DNA from 3 places in the Sodalis ligni genome. Region 2 is predicted to be linked to each of the others. Evidence: riboswitches for the same ligand, from Rfam matches in the RefSeq annotation. Region 2 holds a riboswitch; each other region holds the start of a gene.
What was found. A riboswitch is a leader RNA that binds a small molecule or an ion and turns the genes downstream of it on or off. The one in region 2 is predicted to bind thiamine pyrophosphate.
Positions count from the first base shown of each region.

Region 1: it holds a riboswitch for thiamine pyrophosphate, as region 2 does, so the genes downstream of both, thiM (hydroxyethylthiazole kinase) here and thiC (phosphomethylpyrimidine synthase ThiC) in region 2, are expected to answer to the same signal.
Region 3: it holds a riboswitch for thiamine pyrophosphate, as region 2 does, so the genes downstream of both, thiB (thiamine ABC transporter substrate binding subunit) here and thiC (phosphomethylpyrimidine synthase ThiC) in region 2, are expected to answer to the same signal.

Region 1 covers NZ_CP075169.1:4,388,943-4,392,219, reverse strand. The annotation lists gene GTU79_RS20525 (helix-turn-helix transcriptional regulator) at 514-942, shown strand; gene GTU79_RS20520 (hypothetical protein) at 1,213-1,560, shown strand; TPP riboswitch at 1,590-1,690, shown strand; gene thiM (hydroxyethylthiazole kinase) at 1,730-2,524, shown strand; gene thiD (bifunctional hydroxymethylpyrimidine kinase/phosphomethylpyrimidine kinase) at 2,521-3,277, shown strand, end outside; gene GTU79_RS20505 (hypothetical protein) at 3,271-3,277, opposite strand, start outside.
Region 2 covers NZ_CP075169.1:6,067,589-6,070,865, forward strand. The annotation lists gene nudC (NAD(+) diphosphatase) at 1-302, opposite strand, end outside; gene rsd (sigma D regulator) at 397-918, shown strand; TPP riboswitch at 1,029-1,142, shown strand; gene thiC (phosphomethylpyrimidine synthase ThiC) at 1,245-3,164, shown strand; gene thiE (thiamine phosphate synthase) at 3,161-3,277, shown strand, end outside.
Region 3 covers NZ_CP075169.1:4,979,776-4,983,052, reverse strand. The annotation lists gene thiP (thiamine/thiamine pyrophosphate ABC transporter permease ThiP) at 1-1,026, opposite strand, end outside; gene thiB (thiamine ABC transporter substrate binding subunit) at 1,002-1,982, opposite strand; TPP riboswitch at 2,026-2,144, opposite strand; gene sgrR (HTH-type transcriptional regulator SgrR) at 2,182-3,277, opposite strand, start outside.

The DNA of each region.
Region 1 (3,277 bases), 1.7 Mb from region 2:
TAAAACGGACCGCCGGGCGGCGGCGACGGCATTAAGGTATCAGTGGGTCAATTTTCCTAACAGATAAGGATATCCCTTGTTCTATTAGTAGTTGCATCAATACCTGGCCTCTTATATTATCGAAAATCCTCTTGAAATTAACCTTTCAGCCAGTCATTAATTACCTGGCGGGAATATTAAATGATGAGTATTAGTTAATATTGCAGGCATAGATTATGGAAAAATCAGTTGAAAACAGCCAAGATGTTTTTATCACAGCCATGAAAAAGAACTTAAGCTCTATCTTATCCAGATTTTCAAGAATACTCATGTTTTTGTTTTGCTTACTTAATGATGAACAAATCACACAGTTTTCCTGCCTCTATAATATCCGATTATCCGGCGGGCTGGATTAATCAATATAAAACCATGGCTATCAAAAATTGATCCGGTCATGATCATCGCATGTCGGAAATTTTCGCCATTTATTTGGCCTGACAATCTGGCGATAATCCATCAGCACAGTTTTTCAATCTGTCGAAATTTTATCGTCTGAACAGCGGTTATACCTTCACGTTGCATGACGGCGACGACAACCTGGCGACGCTGAGCCTCACCAATCGCACCGGCAGCTCGGATTTTTATCGTATCATCGAGCAAAATAAGGAAAAATTCCAGATGCTGTTGATTACCACTCATGAAAAAGTGATCAATTTTATGCGCGCCGAAACGCGCGCTATGCAGCCTTACAGCGGCCCACCCACCCATGCGCTGCTATCGCCCAGGGAAAAAGAAGTATTATTCTGGGCCAGCGCGGGTAAAACCTATGGCGAGGTGGCCACTATTCTTACCATCAGAGAAGGAACGGTAAAATTTCACATAAGAAATATTATTGATAAGCTTGGCGTTGTCAATGCTAAACATGCCATTAGCCGTGCCATGGAGCTCAAGCTTTTCAGTTAATGCTTTATGAACGATAAGGTTGGATAAAATTATCTTCGCTGGTCTTGTGTGTTCTGTTTTATTAAACCAGATCCATATATTGATGTACTAATTACATTCATTTTCTCAGGGTTTCACCTCGGAAAGCTAAAACCTGATGTTGATTGTAGCTGCGTTTATACCCTCTCTTTTAATCTAATCGGACGGGATACCGGCGCCGCGAAGTTGTAGACAGTGTCGGTAGTAGACATTGAAAATATAGCAGGAAGCAAATAGGATTGATTATATTACATGTGTAAAATTATTGCCCCTTATCTGCTTTTTTTATTCCCATTGATGGCCTTCGCCTCCAATGTTGTTGATAAAGAGGTGCTGCAACGCATTTTGAATAACGTTTCCCATGAGTGCCTTGGCAATCCGGCCTGGCCAATCTCCCTGCCGGTGGATAACGATCCCTGGCTCTTGGGCCGTCTCGAGGCCTTGGCCGAGTCGGGGCTGGTTCAGCCGGCCTGGCTTGATAATCGCCCCGTCTGGCTGCTGACCCCCACCGGCGCAGTTTCCTCGCCCCGCTCCGGCGATGGGTGCATCGGCCGGATGCTGTTGCGGCATGGCTTGCAAGAAGTCCCCTGCGATCGTTGATCTTTTCTTCCCGCACCCGGATAATCAACAGACTTGACTCGGGGTGTCCGTTGTTACGCAGCGGACTGAGATTTAACCCGCATAACCTGATCTGGATAATGCCAGCGTAGGGAAGTCACGGCGTCCCTTCCTCCGGATCCCGTCTTCTTTAACGCCGGCTGGGAGCAATATGACTGTACAACCTATGGAATTTCCCGGCCTGACCGCGGCCGCCTCCCTTGATTTGCTTCGGCAGCATGCGCCGCTGGTGCATTGCTTGACCAATGACGTGGTGCAGGCTTTTACCGCCAATACCCTGCTGGCGCTCGGCGCCGCGCCGGCAATGGTGGTCGATCCGGAAGAGGCGGCGCAATTCAGCGCCATGGCCGATGCCCTGCTGGTGAATATCGGCACGCTGCGCCGCCGCCAGGCGGAGGCCATGCTGGCCGCCGTCCAGGCCGCTAACGAGGCCGGCACTCCGTGGGTACTCGATCCGGTGGCGGCGGGACCTCTTGCCTATCGAACCGGGTTCGCCCATAGTCTCCTGCCGCTGCGCCCGGCCGCCATCCGCGGCAATGCCTCCGAGATCCTGGCCTTGGCCGGCGAGAGCGCTCTGGGACGCGGCGTGGACAGTGCCGATGATTCCAGCCTGGCCCTGTCCGCCGCCCGGAAGCTGGCCACGGACCATCACACGCTGGTGGCGGTAACGGGACGGGTGGATTTTGTCACCGACGGGGAGCGGATATGGTCCATCAATGACGGCCATCCGCTGATGACCCGGGTGACGGGGACCGGCTGCGCGTTATCGGCGGTGGTGGCGGCCTTTTGCGCGCTGCCGGGGGATCGTTTGTCGCACGTGGCCGCCGCCTGCAAAGTCATGGCCCGCGCCGGCCGGCTCACCGCGGCTGACGTCAAGGGGCCCGGCAGTTTTGCCGTGGATTTCCTTGATAGACTCTATACTCTCCAGGGAGAGCAGCTGCAATGAGCCGCATCCGGAATCTCTTGACCATCGCCGGTACCGATCCCAGCGGCGGGGCCGGCATCCAGGCCGATATGAAAACCTTTTCGGCCCTCGGCGCTTACGGCACCACGGTAATTACCGCCCTGGTGGCGCAAAATACCCGCGGCGTGCAATCCATTTATCCCATCACTCCTGAGTTTGTAGGTGAACAGCTGGACTCGGTGCTCAGCGATGTGCGTATCGACAGCGCCAAAATCGGCATGCTGGGGCAGGGGGATATCGTCCGGGTAGTGGCGGAAAAACTCCGGCAATATCCCATCCCCTTCGTGGTGCTGGACACGGTTATGGTGGCAAAAAGCGGTGATTTCCTGCTGGCGCCGGATGCGGTGTCGGCGCTAAGGGATGAACTGTTGCCGCTGGCATCCATCATCACCCCCAACCTGCCGGAGGCGGCGGCATTATTGAACTGCCCGCCGGCAGACGATGAAAGCGGCATGCGTGAGCAGGGCCGGGCGCTGCTGGCGTTGGGTTGCCGGGCGGTGGTGATGAAAGGCGGCCATCTGCATGGAGAATCCAGCCCCGATTGGCTGATTACCGCCGACGGGGAGCTGCGGTTCGATGCCCTGCGGGTCAATACCCGCCATACCCACGGCACCGGCTGTACGCTGTCCGCCGCGTTGGCGGCGTTGCGCCCGCAATATGACGACTGGGAGCAAACCCTGCGGGCGGCGAAAGCCTATTTGCAGCAGGCGTTGCTGCATGCCGATGATTTAGAGG
Region 2 (3,277 bases):
CAGTAGCCGCAAAACCGGTGGGCCCGGTAGAATTCCGCCAGCTGGACACCCCTCCCTGCCAATTGGAACAGGCCGGGGTCTTGGTCAATGATCTGCCGGACCGATCCCATGTCCCTGGGCATGGTATGGCGTACCAGCCAGGCGATAGACCCTGCCCATTCGCCGATGGGGGTTGCAGTAAACCCCTGCAGCGACCAGGCGGAGGCCAAACCAAACGGCAATTCCCCTTGGGGTAACCACAATTTGCTGTTCTGGCTGACAACCCACCAGCCGTGTTCGTTACCGCTGAGTTCTTGTTCCATTTTAGTTGCACTACCCCTTTTTCACTGGCAATCTAGAATTTAGCTTTAAAAGATAAATAACGCAGCGTTACTTTTTATTACATCGGAGTCTGTCATGTTAAACCAGCTGGAAATCTTGGCTCAACGGGTTGGCGGCAGTAACGAACTTATTGACCAATGGCTGGTGGCCCGCCGGGGCTTACTGGTTGCTTATTACCATCTCATCGGTCTTAAGCCCAACAAAGAAAAGCATACTCCTCTGGATGAAAACGCGCTGGACGACTTTTGCCATCATCTCGTGGACTATCTGTCCGCCGGCCATTTTCATGTGTACGATCGTATCGTGCCGGAGGCGGACGAAAGCGGTCCCAACCGTCTTTTAATAACGCAGATCTACCAGGCTTTGCAGGAAAATACGCAACAAATCATGTCGTTTTATGACAGCCAATTTGAGACCGCCGTGGATCATGACAACTGCATGGAGTTCCAGGAAGCCCTTTCCGGCGTCGGCGAGGCGCTGGGCACCCGGTTTTCGCTGGAGGACAAGCTGATTCAAAAGGCGTTGGAGCACCGAGCGGACTATCGGCCCTCGGAACCCGCCGCCAATAATGACCCGGATGCCTCGCGCCTGGCTTAACGTCGGGTCTGAGCATCCTTTTCGGCTCATCTGAGCCGCAACGCTGACCAATCGCCCCGGCGTCAACGAGTAGGGGCACTTTGTCAGCAAACGTTGGCTCGTTATGAGCCGGTATCTTGTCGGAGTGCCTAGCGCGTACATTACGCCAGGCTGAGACCGTTAATTCGGGATCCGCGGAACCTGATCGGGTTAATACCCGCGAAGGGAACAAGAGTAATTCAACGCCACGAATCATCGTCAATCGACATATGATTCCAGCCCTGTCTTATTACTCCCGTAGCGCTCCGGACAAGCAATTTTCCCTAACTTCATTATGAGGAATTGCTATGTCTCTACCCACCACTCCGTCCCGCCGCGAACAGCGGGCACAGGCCCAGGATTTTATCAATCGCCTCAAAGGCGAGGCTTTCCCTAACTCACGCCGCATTTATTTGCAGGGCAGCAGTGCCGATATCCGGGTGCCGATGCGTGAAATAAAGCTCAGTCCCACCATGATCGGTGGTGATAAAAGCGCCCCCCGCTATGAACAGAACGAGCCGGTGCCGATATACGATACCGCCGGCCCCTATGGCGACCCGGAGATAACTATTGACGTACGCGCCGGTTTGTTTCCGTTGCGGGCTCGCTGGATCGCACGCCGGGCGGATACCGAAACCGTCAGTGAATTAAGCTCTCGTTACAGCGGGGAACGCCGTGCCGACGACGGTCTGGATGAAATCCGCTTTGCGCCGGGCCATATGCCGCAGCGCGCCAAATCCGGGCGCTGCGTCACCCAGTTACATTATGCCCGGGCGGGTATCGTGACGCCGGAAATGGAGTTCATCGCGCTGCGGGAAAACATGGGCCGTGAACGAATCCGCGGCGAAGTGCTGTTGCAACAGCATCCCGGCCATGGCTTCGGCGCTGAGCTGCCGGAAAATATCACGCCGGAATTCGTGCGGCGGGAGGTCGCCGCCGGCCGCGCCATCATCCCCGCCAATATCAACCATCCCGAATCAGAGCCGATGATTATCGGCCGCAATTTTCTGGTGAAGGTGAATGCCAACATCGGCAACTCGGCGGTGAGCTCCTCCATTGAAGAAGAAGTGGAAAAACTGGTATGGTCCACGCGCTGGGGCGCGGATACCGTCATGGATCTCTCCACCGGCCGCTATATCCACGAAACACGGGAATGGATACTGCGCAACAGTCCGGTCCCCATCGGTACGGTGCCCATTTATCAGGCGCTGGAAAAGGTCAACGGCGTGGCGGAGAACCTGACCTGGGAAACTTTCCGCGATACCCTGCTGGAGCAGGCGGAACAAGGGGTGGACTACTTTACCATTCATGCCGGCGTGCTGCTTCGCTATGTGCCTATGACCGCCAAACGGTTAACCGGCATCGTCTCCCGCGGCGGATCCATTATGGCGAAATGGTGCTTGTCCCATCACAAGGAAAGCTTTCTGTATGAGCATTTCCGCGACATCTGCCAAATCTGCGCCGCCTATGATGTCGCGCTGTCGCTGGGTGATGGCCTGCGACCCGGTTCCATCCAGGATGCCAACGACGAGGCGCAGTTCGCCGAACTCTATACCCTCGGCGAACTCACCAAAATCGCGTGGGAATATGACGTCCAGGTCATGATCGAAGGCCCCGGCCATATCCCCATGCATATGATTCGCCGCAATATGACCGAGCAGTTGGAGCACTGCCACGAAGCGCCTTTTTACACGCTCGGGCCGCTGACCACCGACATTGCCCCCGGCTATGATCATTTCACCTCCGGCATCGGCGCGGCGCTTATCGGCTGGTTCGGCTGCGCCATGCTGTGCTACGTCACGCCCAAGGAACATTTGGGCCTGCCGAACAAAGAGGACGTGAAACAGGGGCTTATTACCTACAAAATCGCCGCCCACGCCGCGGATCTGGCCAAAGGCCACCCCGGCGCGCAGATTCGCGACAACGCCATGTCCAAGGCGCGGTTTGAATTCCGCTGGGAGGATCAGTTCAACCTGGCTCTGGACCCCGCCACCGCGCGCGCTTACCACGATGAAACCCTGCCTCAGGAGTCGGGGAAAGTGGCGCATTTCTGTTCCATGTGCGGACCGAAGTTCTGTTCAATGAAGATTTCCCAGGAAGTCAGGGATTATGCCGCCGCCCAGGCCATCGACGTTCAGCAAAGCGGCATGGATACCATGTCAGCCGAATTCCGCGCCCACGGCGGGGAAATTTATCTGACGCCTACCGAAGCGGGGATAAATAAATGAGCCTACTTAATGCACCTTTTGCCCCCACCGCCCATCGGCTGGGGCTCTATCCGGTGGTGGACTCCCTGGCCTGGATAGTCCGTTTGCTGGACGCCGGCGTCACCACCCTGCAG
Region 3 (3,277 bases), 1.1 Mb from region 2:
GCCGGCGCCGAGGGCAATCCGTAACGAGGTGAGCATGGCCGACCATAAGGCCGGCCGGGCCAGGGCCGAGGCAAGGTCGCGGTTGATACCGTCGGCGACCACCGCCAGCAAGGGGGGCAGCAACAAGAGTAATGCCATGACGATAACGATCCCGTCGATGATTCTTCCCCGGTGCCTGTCGCGGGGATTGCGCCAGGCTGACGGCCGGGTGTCCCCCACCGGAAAAGCCTTGGCCAGACGCTGGCTGAACAGTACCAGGCCCAGGCAGCAGATCATTTGCAGCAATGCCAGCAGCGCCGCGCGGCCGGGATCGTAGTCGTAGCTCAGCGCTTGGTAAATGGCCAGTTCGATGGTGGTGGCTCCGGGCCCGCCCCCCAGGGATAGCACGGTGGCGAAACTGGCGAAGCACAGCATAAAAATCAGCGCCGCCGCCGGCAGTAGCTGACGGCGCAACCAGGGCCACTCCAGCAGCCGGAAAAAATTCCAGCCGCTGATATTGAGCTGTGCCGCCAGCTGGCGCTGTTCCACCGGGATACTTTCCAGTCCCTGTAGCAGCAGCCGCGTCGCCAGCGGCAGGTTAAAAAAGACATGGGCCAGCAGGATACCCGGCAAACCATAGGGGGAGAAACCATAAGGCAAGTGCAGCGCCGCGCTTATCTGCGCCAGCCAGCCCTGGCGGCCGTAAACGTCCAATATACCGAATACCGCCACCAGCACCGGCATCACCAGCGTCATGGCGCAAAAGCGCAGCAGCAGCAGGCGGCCGGGGAAACGACGGCGAAAAAGCGCCCGGGCGAGAAAAATCGCCGGCAAGACCGACAGTACCGCCGACAGCAGCGCCTGCCAGAGGGTAAAACGCAGCACATGGCGAAGATAGCCGTCGGTCAGCATATCCCGCCATTGGGTGGCCGGGGCATTGATCCATAACGCGCCGACGGCCGACAGCGCAATGGCGGCCAGCAGCGCGGCCGCCAACAGTCCCGGCCACAGCCAGCGGGGGATTATTGGCTGACGGCGCGCAGCCATGTCTGGGTCCAATTGTTCCGTTGTTTCGCCACTTCCTGCGGCGTATAGGACAGCGTTTTTTGCGGCGGCTGGTCAAAACCGGCCGGCAGCGGAGTCTTTATCACCGGGTACATCCAGTTGCCGGTGGGGATGGTCTGCTGGAAGGCCGGCGTCACCATAAAATGCATAAACTGCTGCGCCAGCTCGGGATTTTTACTGGCGGCCAGTTGGCCGGCCACTTCCACCTGCACGTAATGCCCTTCGCTGAAGGACGCTGCGGCGTAATTATCCTTTTTCTCTTCCACTATATGGTAGGCCGGCGAGGTGGTGTAGCTGAGCACCATATCCGCTTCCCCTTTCAGGAACAGCCCATAGGCCTCGCTCCAGCCCTTGGGCACGGTAACGGTCTTTTTCGCCAGACGTTGCCAGGCCTGTGGCGCGTCGTCGCCATAGACTTTTTGCACCCACAGCAGTAAACCCAGTCCGGGGGTGCTGGTGCGGGGATCTTCATAGATGATTTTCAGCGGCGCCGGGCCATCGATAAGCTCATGCAGGCTGGCGGGGGGATTTTTAAGCTTGTTTTTATCGTAGACAAAGGCGAAATAGCCGTAATCAAAAGGCAGAAAAGTAGCGTCATGCCAGCCTCCGGGCAGGATAAGTCCTGCGGTATCCACGTTATGGGGTTTAAACAGATGGGTATCCTGGGCGGCCTGGATCAGATTATCATCCAACCCCACCACCACATCCGCACTGCTTTTTTTCCCTTCGATGCGCAGGCGATTGAGCAGCGCGACGCCGTCTTCCTGGACGATGAATTTCAGTTCACAGCCGCATTGGGCTTCAAAGGCCTTTTTAATAGCCGGGCCGGGGCCCCATTCGGAGGCGAATGAATCATAGGTGTAAACCGTCAATACGGGTTTTGCCCATGCGGGTATGGAAGCCAGTAAAATAAGGGAAGGTAACCATTTTTTTATCACGTTGCGCTCCTGAAAAGAAGTATGGCAAAGGAGTTCTGAGGCAGCGCGGCGCGCTCTCAAATCCCTTCGCCGGTATTAACCGGATCAGGTTCGACGGGTGTGGTCTCAGCGAAATTCACCGGCGGCATAGTGCCGGAAAAAATCGCACCCCGTTGAGAACGCGTTCATTGTAGTGGGTTTGTTCGCCTCTTGACAGCGTTTAGGAATCCGGCGGCGCAAACCAGGCGGATTTGAAATCGAACCAGCCGAGGGCATTCATGCGCACGCCGCGCATGCTGCGTTGCCCTTGCAATATCATCCGGTGGTGAAACAGAGGGTGCAGGCGATAATCGGTGACCAGCGCGCTGCACCACTCCGCCAGCGGTAATTGCCGGCTGCGCCAGGTTTGCGCTATCCGGGCGAAATCAGTTTGCAGGCAGTGATGCAGTAACGGCATTTCATAGAAGGTAGCGAACAGCGAGAATTCCAGCGGCGGGGAGAAGTTGGCGCTGCCAAGCCAAATGTCGCTCTGCGCCGCGCCCTGATGCCAGGCTTCGTAGTTCAGGGTGTTGACGGTCAACTGGATATCCAGTCGTGCCAGGACCTCGGTCAAGGCGCGGCATAAATCATCAAATTCGGAATGGGCGTGGTAAACCGTCAGCCTGAGATGGGTCAGTCCCGACGGTTTCGGGCGCGCCTCGGCGACCTTGTTGTGGTGCCAGCGCGGCAGGATACCGTAGGCCGGCGACCAGTAGTGCTGATAGGCCGGTCCGGCCTGCACCAGCATGGATATCGGGTCGATGTTTTCGCAGAGCCAGCGGCGATGTTCCGGGTTTTGCATCAGCGGCGAGCGCTGATCGAACAGAATAAAATAGCAGCCGTCCCCCAGGCGGGTTTCCAGCTCATCATGGCCGCTGTCGTCTCCTTGCAGTTGCACCCCTGAGTAGGTCAGCTCAGCGGTAAGATCCGGCAATACCCAGATATTCACCTCATCAATCAGTGCTCGATAGCCGAAATAGTCATCAAAAGCCCGGATTTTCAGCTGGCTCGGGCCATTGTTGACTACGGCATAGGGCCCGGTGCCGATGGGACGTCGGGTAAAATCAGGTAATGTTTGCCACTCCTGCGGCAAGATCATGGCCGATACGCTGCTCAGCAGCCAGGGCAGCCATTCGTCCGGCGCGGACAGGGTGATATCAACGGTATTGGCGGTAGCCGAGTCGACGCTATCCAGATGGCTGAACAGCGGCTGGTCTGTCAGGCGCAGCAGCGACAGGCGCACATCGTCGGTGGTCAGCTCGCGTCCATGATGAAAT